Regions from separate parts of the Streptomyces ortus genome, predicted to be linked through region 3. Evidence: riboswitches for the same ligand, from Rfam matches in the RefSeq annotation. Region 3 holds a riboswitch; each other region holds the start of a gene.
The links. Region 3 has a riboswitch for cobalamin ahead of metE (5-methyltetrahydropteroyltriglutamate--homocysteine S-methyltransferase). Riboswitches for the same ligand answer to the same signal wherever they lie in the genome.

Region 1: linked by a shared signal. The riboswitch ahead of K3769_RS37995 (CbtB domain-containing protein) and the one ahead of metE (5-methyltetrahydropteroyltriglutamate--homocysteine S-methyltransferase) in region 3 are both predicted to bind cobalamin.
Region 2: linked by a shared signal. The riboswitch ahead of K3769_RS07780 (cobalamin biosynthesis protein) and the one ahead of metE (5-methyltetrahydropteroyltriglutamate--homocysteine S-methyltransferase) in region 3 are both predicted to bind cobalamin.

The regions. Positions count from the first base shown of each region.
Region 1 covers NZ_JAIFZO010000002.1:7,984,139-7,988,341, reverse strand. The annotation lists gene K3769_RS38010 (LacI family DNA-binding transcriptional regulator) at 1-633, opposite strand, end outside; gene K3769_RS38005 (histidine phosphatase family protein) at 963-1,550, shown strand; gene K3769_RS38000 (CbtA family protein) at 1,586-2,344, opposite strand; gene K3769_RS37995 (CbtB domain-containing protein) at 2,363-2,581, opposite strand; cobalamin riboswitch at 2,618-2,747, opposite strand; gene K3769_RS37990 (enoyl-CoA hydratase/isomerase family protein) at 2,835-3,983, opposite strand; gene K3769_RS37985 (ribosome maturation factor RimM) at 4,175-4,203, opposite strand, start outside.
Region 2 covers NZ_JAIFZO010000002.1:1,022,663-1,026,865, forward strand. The annotation lists gene K3769_RS07770 (inorganic phosphate transporter) at 1-1,217, shown strand, start outside; gene K3769_RS07775 (hypothetical protein) at 1,230-1,451, shown strand; cobalamin riboswitch at 1,575-1,716, shown strand; gene K3769_RS07780 (cobalamin biosynthesis protein) at 1,848-2,810, shown strand; gene K3769_RS07785 (cobyric acid synthase) at 2,807-4,203, shown strand, end outside.
Region 3 covers NZ_JAIFZO010000002.1:7,841,409-7,845,611, reverse strand. The annotation lists gene helR (RNA polymerase recycling motor ATPase HelR) at 1-526, shown strand, start outside; gene K3769_RS37360 (maleylpyruvate isomerase N-terminal domain-containing protein) at 593-1,246, shown strand; gene K3769_RS37355 (SDR family NAD(P)-dependent oxidoreductase) at 1,327-2,106, shown strand; cobalamin riboswitch at 2,137-2,354, shown strand; gene metE (5-methyltetrahydropteroyltriglutamate--homocysteine S-methyltransferase) at 2,520-4,203, shown strand, end outside.

The DNA of each region.
Region 1 (4,203 bases), 140 kb from region 3:
CCGCGCCTCGACATCCGGTGAGTCGTCCACGAGTCCCACGTAGGCGAGGCGGCGCAGCCCGTGGTCGTGGATCAGGTGCCGGGTCAGCTCGTACTGGCCGTCCTCGTTGGCGACCTCGACGTGGTCGAGATGGTCCAGGGAGGGGTCCTGTGCGCGGGGTCCGGCCAGCATCACCACCGGCCGGCGCCGGGAGATCGCTTCGAGTTCTTCCGTCGGCACCGTGCGCGCCATCACGGCGAAGCCGTCCACCCGGCCGGCTACCTGGGCCACCAGGCTCTCCGGGCCCCCGGCGAGGGAGGCCGCGATCAGCAGCGCGTACCCGTGCCGGCGGGCCGCGCGTTCCATGCCCCGGATGATCTGGTCCGAGTAGAGCATCGCGGCGTCGTCGTCCTCGGCGCCGACCGTGTCGGGGTCGGAGTAGTCCGGGAAACACAGGCCGAGGACCCCGGTGGAACGGCTGGCGAGGCCACGGGCGTTGCCGCTCGGCACGTATCCCAGCTCGGTCGCCGCCGCCAGGACGCGTTCGCGGGTGGCGGCGCGTACGGAGTCGGGGCTGCGGTACACCCTGGACACCGTGGCGATGGACACTCCGGCGCGTTCGGCCACGTCGTACACCGTGGGAATCGCGTTCACGATGCGGCGCCGTTCATGGGTCGGGCCCCCGTCTCTGGTGATGCATGTATGTCGATGAAAGCGCATTCACCCTAGAGGCGGGCAGGTCGGTGAGGCAACCGGGGCCCGGCGCCGGACATGTGCGTGCCCGCACCGGCCCCGCCGAGCCGTGCGAACTCCGCCGCCACATCGCGGGCGCTGCCCGATGCCGGGTCCGGGTCCGGGTCCGGGATCCGAGGTGAGCTCCATACGTATGCGGATGCGGATGCGGATGCGGATGCGGATGCGGATGCGGCGGTAGCATCCGTCCGCATGGACATGGTCAGCAAGGTGACGCGGGAAGTCGGCCCATGACCCACCGCGTCACTTTCGTCTCACCCGCGACGAGTTCGTCGCTGCGTGCGGCGCGCTTCGACGACGGGGCCTCGATCGACGCCGGCGCGGCTGCCCGCGCCCGTGCCGTGGGCGCGTCGCTCCCACCGGTCACGCGCGCCGTGGTCTCTCCCTCGGTGCGCTGCCGGGAGACGGCCGCCGCCCTCGGCCTGGACGCGGTGGACACGGCGGAGTGGGCGGGACTGGACGTGGGGCGCTGGCGCGGCCGTACGCTCGCCGAGGTCGGTGCGGCCGAACCGGAAGCCGTGGCCCGCTGGCTCGCCGATCCGGCCTCCGCGCCGCACGGCGGTGAGTCCGTGGCGGACTTCCGCGACCGGGTGGCGCGCCTGCTGGAGTCCTCCTCCGCCACGGACGGCCGTACGCTCGCCGTCGTCGAACCAGAAGTCGTACGAGCCGTGGTGGCCCATGTGCTGGCAGCGCCGGCCGCGGCCTTCTGGCGGATCGACGTGCCGCCGCTGTCCGCCACCACGATCAGTGGACGCGGCGGCCGGTGGAACCTGCGGGTCGGGCAGCCACTGGACGCCGGCCCGGCCACGGACCTCTGACTGCGGCCGGTCAACAGCGGTCGGCGCGCGACCGGTCAGTGCGGGGCCGGTGTCGCCGTATCCCCCGCGACCGTGGCGCGTTTCGGGTGGAGCAGCCGTTCGGCCAGTGCACCGAAGACGAGCCCGAAGGCCGACCACAGCGTGATCTGCAGGGCGAGGGCGGAGAGCCTGAACCGCCACAGCAGGGCGGCCGGGAAGTCACGGGGCACCTCGTTGACCGCGGGCAGGAACGCGTACGCCAGTCCGATCAGGACGACGAAGCCGAGAACGGCGACGACGGTGGCGTACCAGGTGCCCAGTTTCGGTGCGAGCCGCTTGCCGACGATCACCGCGGCGACGGCGAGGAGTACGCCCAGCACCATCATGAGGAGATAGAGGGTGGTCCGCTTGCCGATGGTGTCGGGGTCACCGACCGCGGGCGGGTTGGCCGGGTACTTCAGGAACGGCACGACGTAGACGGCGACCAGCGCGGCCCCCGAGAGCAACAGCGCCGTGGCGCGGGGGCCGAAAGGGCCGACGCGGCCGAGGGCGAAGCAGTAGGCGAGGGCGGTGATGCCACCGAAGGCCACCCCGTAGACCAGTACGCCGGTGGCGAGGCCGGCGGTGGACTGCAGGCTGCGCGAGACGAGTTCGGCCTCGTGCTCGTGCGCGGCGGCGTGGGACTCCTCGAAGCCGATGGCGCTGTCGACGTTCGGTTCACCGAGGAAGTAGGCGACGACCAGGGCGAGCACGCCGGCGGCCAGGCCGGCGAGCATGCCCCGCACGAGAAGGTTTCTCACCGTTGCGGAGTTCATGGGTGCGCGGGCCCCTCGTCAGTGGCAGGGGAAGCCGAGCAGGTGACGTGCGTCGTGGACCCATTCGTGGACGTCCCCGCCGGAGACGACGGAGGTGGCGCCCTGTTCGGCGCCGACGAAGTACAGCAGGAGCAGCATCAGGACGCCGATGAAGACCGCCCAGGGAGCGATGTCCCTCAGCGGCAGCTTGGCGGGCACGACAGGGGTGGTGCTCGGCGGGGCGACATGCTGCGCCATCGCGGGGCCTCCTCCGGGAACTCGCGTCCCATCTCGGTGGTGCACAGGACGACGGCCCCGGGTCTGACTCACGGGGTGCTCCCCTGGGGGAGTCACGCCGTTCACAGTGGCGCGACCGTGCCGGATTTCCACCGGCTTCCGTGCTGCCGTCGTCGGTATCCGAGAGACGCTACCGCTCGACGGGTGCATGCCCAAGAGCGGCGGCCGACAAGAACCCGCTCACACCGAACACTTACCTCTCAGAGCCCCAACCTCATCTCAGGCCCCACCTCAGGCCCCGACTCGGGCCCAGCTCCGGATCTGTCTCGGGTCCTGCCTCGGGTCCTGCCTCGGGTCCTGTCTCCGGGCCCGTCTCCAGTTCCAGCTCCGGGCCGCGTTCGCCGAGCGGCTCGAAGAAGCGTTCCACGTCGCCGTCGGTGACTTCGGCGAGGGTGGCCGGCGACCAGCGGGGGGTGCGGTCCTTGTCGATGACCTGGGCTCGGATGCCCTCGACCAGGTCGGGCGTGGTCAGGGCGGCGCAGGAGACGCGGTACTCCTGCCGCAGCACGCGCTCCAGCGAACCGAGGCGCCGGGCGCGGCGTACGGCGGTCAGGGTGACCTTCAGCGCGGTGGGCGACTTGGCGAGCAGAAGCTCCGCGGTCTCCTTCGCCACCGGATCACCGTGGTCGAGCAGCCGCCGGACGATCTCCTCGACCGTGCCGGCGGCGAAGCAGGAGTCGGTCCACTCCCGCTGCCCGGCCAGCTCCCCCTCCGGTGCGGGCCGCGCGTGCCGGTCGAGCGCTCCCCGGACTGGCAGCTCGGCGAGGTCGTCGAGGAGACCGGGAAGCGACGCCGACGGTACGTGGTGGTCGGCGAGCCCGCACATCAGGGCGTCCCCGGCCCCGATCGCCTCACCCGTCAGCGCCAGGCGGGTGCCCAGTTCGCCCGGAGCGCGGGAGAGCAGGTAGGTGCCGCCGACGTCGGGCACGAAGCCGATGCCGGTCTCGGGCATGGCGATCCTCGACCGTTCGGTGACGACCCGGACGCCGCCGTGCGCGGAGATGCCGACGCCCCCGCCCATGACGATGCCGTCCATGACGGCGACGTAGGGCTTGGACCAGCGGGCGATACGGGCGTTGAGGCGGTACTCGTCGCGCCAGAACGCGGCGGAGGCGGTGCCGTCCCCGTCCCGGGCGTCGTCGTGGATGGCGCGGATGTCGCCGCCCGCGCACAGGCCGCGCTCCCCCGCTCCGGTGACGACGACCGTCTCCACGGCGCTGTCGTGCTCCCACGCGGTCAGCGCCTCGTCGACGCGCCGCACCATGGCGTGGGTGAGGGCGTTGATGGCCCTCGGGCGGTTGAGGGTGAGGTGGGCGGCCCGGCCGGCCGTGTGCAGCAGGACCGAGTCTTCGCTGCCGGTCATCCGCATACCTGCGTCAGGCCGCGGGCCTCGATGTCACGCATGAGTTCGTCGGTTCCTTCCGGGATACGAGGGGCGCATAGGTCGCAAGCGATCTTCTCAAGTCCGCGTGCGCCCGGGCGGCCCGGGGCAGCGCGACGGCCCCGGGACTCCTGGAGGAGTCCCGGGGCCGTGACGTGCGTGACGGGTGCGGCTCAGACGTGCGGGCCGCCCGTGCCGTAGT
Region 2 (4,203 bases), 6.8 Mb from region 3:
TCCTCGGAATCGTGATCGTGACCGCTCTCGTGTTCGATTTCACGAACGGTTTCCACGACACTGCCAACGCGATGGCGACCACCATCTCGACCGGCGCGCTGAAGCCCAAGACGGCGGTGGCCATGTCCGCCGTACTGAACCTCGTCGGTGCCTTCCTCTCCGTGGAGGTCGCCAAGACGATCTCCGGCGGCCTCATCAACGAAGAGGGCATCCGCACAGAAGTGATCTTCGCGGCGCTCGTCGGCGCCATTCTGTGGAATCTGCTGACCTGGCTCCTGGGTCTGCCCTCCAGTTCGTCCCACGCGCTCTTCGGCGGCCTCATCGGCGCCGCGGTGATGTCGGCGGGCTGGTCCTCGGTGAACGGCTCGACCGTGATCACCAAGGTCCTCCTGCCGGCGATCGCCGCACCCGTGGTGGCCGGACTCGCCGCGATGCTCGCCACCCGGCTGACCTACCGGATCAGCCGCGGAGCCGGTGAGAAGGCGACCTCCAAGGGCTACCGCGCGGGTCAGATCACCTCCGCGGGCCTGGTCTCGCTGGCCCACGGCACGAACGACGCGCAGAAGACCATGGGCATCATCACCCTGGCCCTGGTCACCGGCGGGGTGCTCGCGCCCGGCTCGAACCCTCCCCTGTGGGTCATCGTCTCGGCCGGTATAGCCATCGCGCTCGGCACCTACCTGGGCGGCTGGCGCATCATCCGCACCATGGGCAAGGGCCTCACCGACCTCGCGCCGCCGCAGGGCTTCGCCGCCCAGACCAGCGCCGCGACGGTCATCCTGGCCTCCTCGCACCTCGGCTTCTCCCTCTCGACGACCCAGTCCTGCTCCGGCGCCGTGATGGGTTCGGGCCTGGGCCGCAAGGGCGGTGTCGTCCGCTGGTCGACCGCGACCCGCATGTTCGTCGCCTGGGGCCTCACGCTCCCCGCCGCCGGTCTGGTCGGCGCGGGCGCCGAGTTCCTGACCAAGCAGGGCACCTGGGGCATCGTCCTCACCGGCGCGCTGCTGATCGCGGGCTCCGCGGTCATCTGGACGCTCTCCCGCCGCCAGCCCGTCACCGTCGACAACGTCAACGACGACCACGAGCCCGCGGGCGTCGTGACCACCGCGATCGCCGCCGTCACCCCGCCTCCCGCCGGTCCGGTCGCCGCGGCCGACGACCTCAAGACCACCATCCCGGGCCCGGACGTCGAGCCCGTCCGTCCGGCCACGGTGTAAGGAACGAACCTCATGAAGATCGACTGGGCAGCCCTCGGCTCCGTGTTCGGAGTCAGCCTCATCGCCACCGTCGCCCTCGTGGGCCTCTTCACCCTCGGCATCGTCGGCCTCACCAAGCGCGAGTCGGCCGCCGCGGAGGGGGGTTCCGCTCCCCTCGCGGTCACCGGCGCGTACGCCTGCTTCGCCGCCTGCGCGGCGGCCGTGGCGTACGGGATCTATCTGATCGTCGCCTGACCCTCGCAGCACGTCCGTTCCGAACGGGACCGCCCCGTCGACCACCTGGTCGGCGGGGCCTGCTCGTGTCCGTGTGTGGGGCTCAGCACACTCTCCCGCCGCAGGTCAACGGCAAGTTGACGGTTGTTCTCGGACCGTGGTGGACTGCCGGGGCCATGTACGTCGGCAGAAGAGGAAGCCGGTGCGAATCCGGCGCGGTCCCGCCACTGTCACCGGGGAATCGATCCCCCCGGGAGCCAGGAACTCTCGCCGTCGGTCTCGTCGAACCAGGGCGTGGACACCCTGAGTGAGGACATATCGCCATGCGCGGCCGTCTGTTGTGGACCAGTGTGCCCGGGCCCGGTACGAGGGTGCCCGGCAGGGCAGTTCCGCCGCACGCGACGGCGGGCTGAACCGATGCGTGCCGATCGCGTCTTCGCGTCCGGCGCCGCCGCCGGCCTCCTCGCCGACCTGCTGCTCGGCGATCCACGCCGGGGGCATCCGGTCGCCGCGTTCGGGCGGGCCGCGGGAGCCGTCGAGCGGGCCCTGTGGCACGACCACCGGGGCTGGGGCGCACTGCACACCGCCGTGTGCGCGGGCGGCGCCGTCTGCCTCGCCGTGGCCGCCGAGCGTTCCCTGCGCTCCTCCCCCGTCGCCTCCGCCGTTCTGACCGCGGCCACCACCTGGGCCGTCGTCGGCGGGACCTCGCTCGGCCGTGAGGCGCGGGCCGTCGGCGGGGCGCTGGCCGCCGGGGACATCGAGGTGGCCCGGGAGCGGCTGCCGCATCTGTGCGGGCGCGACCCGCAGGCGCTGGACGCCGACGGGATCGCCCGCGCGGTGGTCGAGTCGGTCGCCGAGAACACCTCCGACGCCGTGGTGGGCGCCCTGGTGTGGGGCGCGGTCGCGGGCGTGCCCGGGCTGGTGGGGTTCCGGGCCGTCAACACGCTGGACGCCATGGTGGGGCACAAGTCGGCCCGACACCGGCGGTACGGGTGGGCCTCCGCACGGCTCGACGACGTGGTGGGGTGGCCCGGCGCCCGGCTGACCGCCGCCCTCGCCGCCGTCGCGGGGGGTGATCCACGCGGGGCCGCCACCGCCTGGCGCGCCGACGCCGCCAGGCATCCGAGTCCCAACGCCGGGCCCGTGGAGGCCTCGTTCGCGGGCGCGCTCGGGGTACGGCTCGGCGGGACGCTCTCGTACGCGGGACGGGTGGAGCACCGGCCCGTGCTCAATGGTCCGGGGCGGGCCGTGCGGGTCGGGGACATCGAGCGGGCCGTGCGGCTCTCGCGCCGCGTGAGCCTGCTCGCGATGGGCGCGAGTGCCGCCGGGCGGCTGCTCGCCACGTCAGTGCTGTCGAAGGCGAAGGGGCGTACGGCATGAACGCGGGAACGGGCGGGAGAACGGGCGGCGGGCTGCTCGTCGCCGGGACGACCTCCGACGCGGGCAAGAGCGTCGTGACCGCCGGGATCTGCCGGTGGCTGGTGCGCCGGGGTGTGAAGGTGGCGCCCTTCAAGGCCCAGAACATGTCCTTGAACTCGTTCGTCACACGCGAGGGCGCCGAGATCGGGCGCGCGCAGGCCATGCAGGCGCAGGCCGCCCGCGTGGAGCCCTCCGTGCTCATGAACCCCGTCCTGCTCAAGCCGGGTGGCGACCGCAGCAGCCAGGTCGTCCTGATGGGCAGGCCCGTGGGCGAGCTGAGCGCGCGCGGCTACCACGGCGGTCGCCAGGAGGCGTTGCTCGGCACCGTGCTGGACTGCCTGGCCGAGTTGCGGGGCACGTATGACGCGGTGATCTGTGAGGGGGCGGGCAGTCCCGCCGAGATCAATCTGCGGCGCACCGACATCGTGAACATGGGGATCGCGCGCAACGCCCGGCTGCCCGTGCTCGTGGTCGGGGACATCGACCGCGGCGGGGTCTTCGCCTCGTTCTTCGGGACGGTGGCGCTGCTGTCGCGCGAGGACCAGGAGCTGGTCGCCGGGTTCCTCGTCAACAAGTTCCGCGGGGACGTCTCGCTGCTCGAACCCGGCGTCGACATGCTGCGCGGGCTCACCGGGCGGCACACCTACGGCATTCTGCCCTTCCGGCACGGGCTCGGCATCGACGAGGAGGACGGGCTCAGGGTGTCCCTGCGGGGGGCGGTGCGCGAGTCCGAGGTCTCCTCCCCCGTCGGCGAGGACATCCTGCGCGTCGCCGTCTGCGCGGTCCCGCTGATGTCCAACTTCACGGACCTGGACGCCCTCGCCGCCGAACCGGGCGTCGTCGTACGGTTCGTGGACCGCGCCGAGGAACTGGTGGACGCCGACCTGGTCGTCGTACCCGGCACCCGGGGCACGGTCCGGGCCCTGGAGTGGCTGCGGCGGCGCGGCCTCGCGGACGCCCTGGTGCGCAGGGCCGCCGAAGGGCGCCCGGTGCTGGGCATCTGCGGCGGCTTCCAGCTCCTCGGCGAACACATCGAGGACGAGGTCGAGTCGAGGGCCGGCGCCGTCGACGGCCTCGGACTCCTCCCCGTACGCGTGCGGTTCGCACGGGAGAAGACCCTCACCCGGCCCGTCGGCGAGGCGCTCGGCGAACCCGTCCAGGGGTACGAGATCCATCACGGAGTAGCCCAAGTGACGGGCGGTGAGCCCTTCCTGGACGGCTGCCGGGTCGGCGCGGTCTGGGGGACGCACTGGCACGGCTCGCTGGAGTCGGACGGCTTCCGGCGTGCCTTCCTGCGCGAGGTGGCGGCAGCGGCGGGGCGGCGCTTCGTACCGGCCGCCGACACCTCGTTCGA
Region 3 (4,203 bases):
GTGGCAGATGCTCCTGCTGCGTTGCCCGTCCCGGAGTTTCACCATCGTCGGGGATCGCGCGCAGGCCAGGCACGGGTTCACCGAGTCGTGGCGGGAGCGGCTGGAGCGGATCGGGCTCGACCGGATCGAGGTGGCCTCGCTGAGCATCAACTACCGGACCCCGCAGGAGGTCATGGCGGAGGCCGAGCCGGTCATCCGGGCCGCGCTGCCGGACGCCAACGTGCCGACCTCCATCCGCAGCAACGGTGTTCCCGTCGTCCATGGATCCGTCGCGGACCGGGATTCGGTCCTGGACACCTGGCTCGCCGCGCACCGGGACGGGATCGCCTGCGTCATCGGCGATCCGACGTTCCGGGCGACGCCCCGCGTCCGGTCGCTGACCCCGGAGTTGTCCAAGGGGCTCGAATTCGACCTGGTCGTCCTCGTCGACCCGCAGACGTACGGGACCGGGATCGCGGGAGCGGTCGACCGCTATGTCGCGATGACCCGGGCGACGCAGCGACTGGTCGTCCTCACCGGCGACTGAGCCCGGCCGGCCCTCCCCTCCGTATGCGCGCTTGTCCGCGGTCGTGTTCGGGCATACCGTGCCGCGGTGAAGCTCTTCTCGCTCGCCTGGAACGCATTGCGCACGGCGGTCGCCGAAGTCCCGGACGAGGACTTCGAGCAGCCGTCGGGCTGTACGGGGTGGCTCGTGCGGGATCTGGTGTGCCACCTGGTCATCGACGCCCAGGACATCCTGATCACCCTAGCCACCCCCGCCGACACCGAGCCGACCGTGGACGCGGTCACGTACTGGCAGCTCGACGGGGCCCCGGCCGGCGAGGATCCGCTGGACGCGCTGATCCCCCGGCTGGCCGCCGCGTACGGGGAGCCGGGGCTGCTGAAGTTCCACTTCGACGACGTCGGTTCCGCCGCGGGCCGCGCAGCCGGACTCGCCGATCCCGCGGCCCGTGTCGGCACCCGTGACGAGGTGCTGACCGTCGGCGCGTACCTGTCCGTGTACGTGCTCGAAGCGACCCTGCACCACCTCGACCTGATCGCCCGGCTGACCTCGACCGGCGGGCCGCCCGCCGAGACCCTGGCGGCGGCTCGCGCGGCGCTGGAGAGGATCGCCGGGACGCCGTTCCCGGCCTCGTTCTCCGACCGGGCCGCGCTGCTGATCGGCACCGGCCGGCGGACGCCGACCGACGCGGAGAGGACCGCCCTGGGCACCTTCGCCGAACGGCTCCCGCTCGTACTGGGCTGAGATCCTGTGTCATCTCCCCGGCCGGGTGGATCCGCGGCCCCGCCGGTCCGCCCCTGGTGGGGCCCTTCTAGGGTGCCGTCATGGACTCGCAGCACTACCTCGCAGAACTGTTCTCCCTGGACGGCCGGGTCGCCCTGGTGACCGGTGGCAGCTCCGGCATCGGGCGGGGGGTGGCCGAGGCGCTGGCCCGCGCCGGGGCGAGCGTCGTCGTCGTGGCGCGCGGGCAAGCGGAACTGACCGCCACGGTCGAGGAGTTGGAGGCGCTCGGCTGCAGGGCCGCCTGGGTGGGCGCGGATCTCGGTACGCGTGAAGGCGTGCGCGAGGCCGCCGAGCGGGCCGTCGAGGCCTTCGGTGAGCCCGACATCCTCGTCAACTGCGCCGGGGTCAACCTCCGGCCGCCGATGAGCGAGCTCAGCGACGAGGTCTGGGACACCACCATGGCCCTGAACCTGGACGCGCCCTTCCTGCTGGGCCGGCGTTTCGGCCCGGCCATGGCGGAGCGGGGCTTCGGCCGGATCATCCACGTCACCTCGCAACAGGCTCACCGCGCCTTCGTCCAGAGCGGTGCCTACGGCGTCTCCAAGGGGGCGCTGGAGTCGCTGGCCCGCTCGCAGGCGGAGGCCTGGTCGCCGTACGGGGTCACCGTCAACACCCTGGTGCCGGGCTTCGTGATGACCCCGCTGAACCGGCGTCTGTCGTCCGACCCGGAGAAGGTGGCGGCCCTGGCGGCGCGCACGATGGTCGGTCGCAACGGCCTCGCGGAGGACTTCGCGGGCGCGGCGGTCTTCCTGGCGAGCGCCGCCTCCGCGTACGTCACCGGGCAGTCGGTCTTCGTCGACGGCGGCTTCTCCGTGCACTGAAATGTTTTCCACGACCGGTCCGTGACCCGTAGGGTGGCCGGTGCAGCTGGTTCGCCCCGTCCGCCAGGCGGGTGCGTCGCAAGAGGGAACCCGGTGGGAATCCGGGACTGCCCCGCAGCGGTGAGTGGGAACGACCGCCGTCACACGCACTGGGCCCGGCCGGGTCTGGGAAGCGACGGCCAGTAGGTGTCCTCCGCAGGGAGGATGTGCCCGCGAGTCCGAAGACCTGCCAACTGCCCGTGCGCGAACCATTCGCGCGCGGAGATCCCGGTGACCTCGTGGGCGGGTCGGCGTACTTGTTCCGGCGGACGGCCGCGCGCTGCGCGCGGCTCGGATTCCGTCCGGTTCGTCACCCCTTCGCGTTCACGTCCCGTCCCGGGATCCCAGGGAGATATCTCGCGAAGGAGATTTCCGTGACAGCGCAGTCCGCAGCCGCGGCGGCCCGGGCCACCGTGTACGGCTACCCCCGCCAGGGACAGCACCGGGAACTGAAAAAGGCCGTCGAGGGCTACTGGAAGGGCCGGGTCGACGCCGACACCCTCCGGATGACCGCCGCCGGCCTGCGCCGGACGAACTGGCGGCAGCTGGCCGAGGCCGGCGTGCACGAGGTTCCCACCGGTGACTTCTCGTACTACGACCACGTCCTGGACACCAGCGTCATGGTCGGCGCGATCCCCGAACGCCACCGCGCCGCCGTCGAGGCCGACGCGCTCGACGGCTACTTCGCCATGGCGCGCGGCACCCAGGACGTGGCGCCGCTGGAGATGACCAAGTGGTTCGACACGAACTACCACTATCTGGTGCCCGAGTTGGGCCCGGACACCGTCTTCACGGCCGACTCCGCCAAGCAGGTCTCGGAGCTGACGGAAGCCCTCGCGCTCGGGCTCACCGCACGTCCGGTCCTCGTCGGACCCGTCACCTACCTCCTGCTCGCCAAGCCCGCGCCTGGCGTGGCCGCCGGCTTCGACCCGCTGACGCTCATCGACCGGCTGCTGCCCGTGTACGCCGAGATCGTCGCCGACCTTCGCGCCGCGGGGGCCGAGTGGGTGCAGCTCGACGAACCGGCTCTGGTTCAGGACCGCACGCCCGCCGAACTGAACACCGCCACCCGCGCCTACCGGGATCTCGGCGCCCTGACCGACCGGCCGAAGCTGCTGGTCGCCTCGTACTTCGACCGGCTCGGCGACGCCCTGCCGGTCCTCGCCAAGGCCCCGGTGGAGGGCCTGGCGCTGGACTTCACCGGGGCCGCCGCCGCCGACCTGGACGCGCTGGCCGCCGTGGGCGGGCTGCCCGGCAAACGGCTGATCGCCGGAGTGGTCGACGGCCGCAACATCTGGGTCAACGACCTGGAGACCTCCCTCGCCACGCTCGGCACCCTGCTCGGACTGGCCGGCCGGGTCGACGTGGCAGCCTCCTGCTCCCTCCTCCACGTCCCCCTCGACACCGCCGCCGAGCGCGACATCGAGCCGCAGATCCGCCGCTGGCTCGCCTTCGCCCGGCAGAAGACCACCGAGATCGTCACGCTGGCCAAGGGGCTCGCGGGCGGCACCGGCGCGATCGCCGCCGAACTCGCCGCCAACCGGGCCGACCTGGCCTCCCGCGCCGGGTCCGCGATCACCCGCGATCCCGCCGTACGAGCCCGGGCCGCCGCCGTCACGGACGCCGACGCCCGCCGCTGCCAGCCGTACGCCGAGCGGGCCGCCGCCCAGCGCGCCCACCTCGGTCTGCCGCTGCTGCCGACCACCACCATCGGCTCGTTCCCCCAGACCACGGAGCTGCGCACGGCGCGGGCGGACCTGCGGGCCGGGCGAATCGACGGCGCCGGGTACGAGGAGCGCATCAGGGCCGAGATCGGCGAGGTCATCTCGTTCCAGGAGAAGACCGGCCTCGATGTGCTCGTGCACGGCGAACCCGAACGCAACGACATGGTCCAGTACTTCGCCGAGCGGCTCACCGGATACCTCGCCACCCGGCACGGCTGGGTCCAGTCCTACGGCACGCGGTACGTTCGCCCGCCGATCCTGGCCGGGGACATCTCCCGCCCTGAACCCATGACGGTGCGCTGGACGACGTACGCGCAGTCGCTCACCGCCAAGC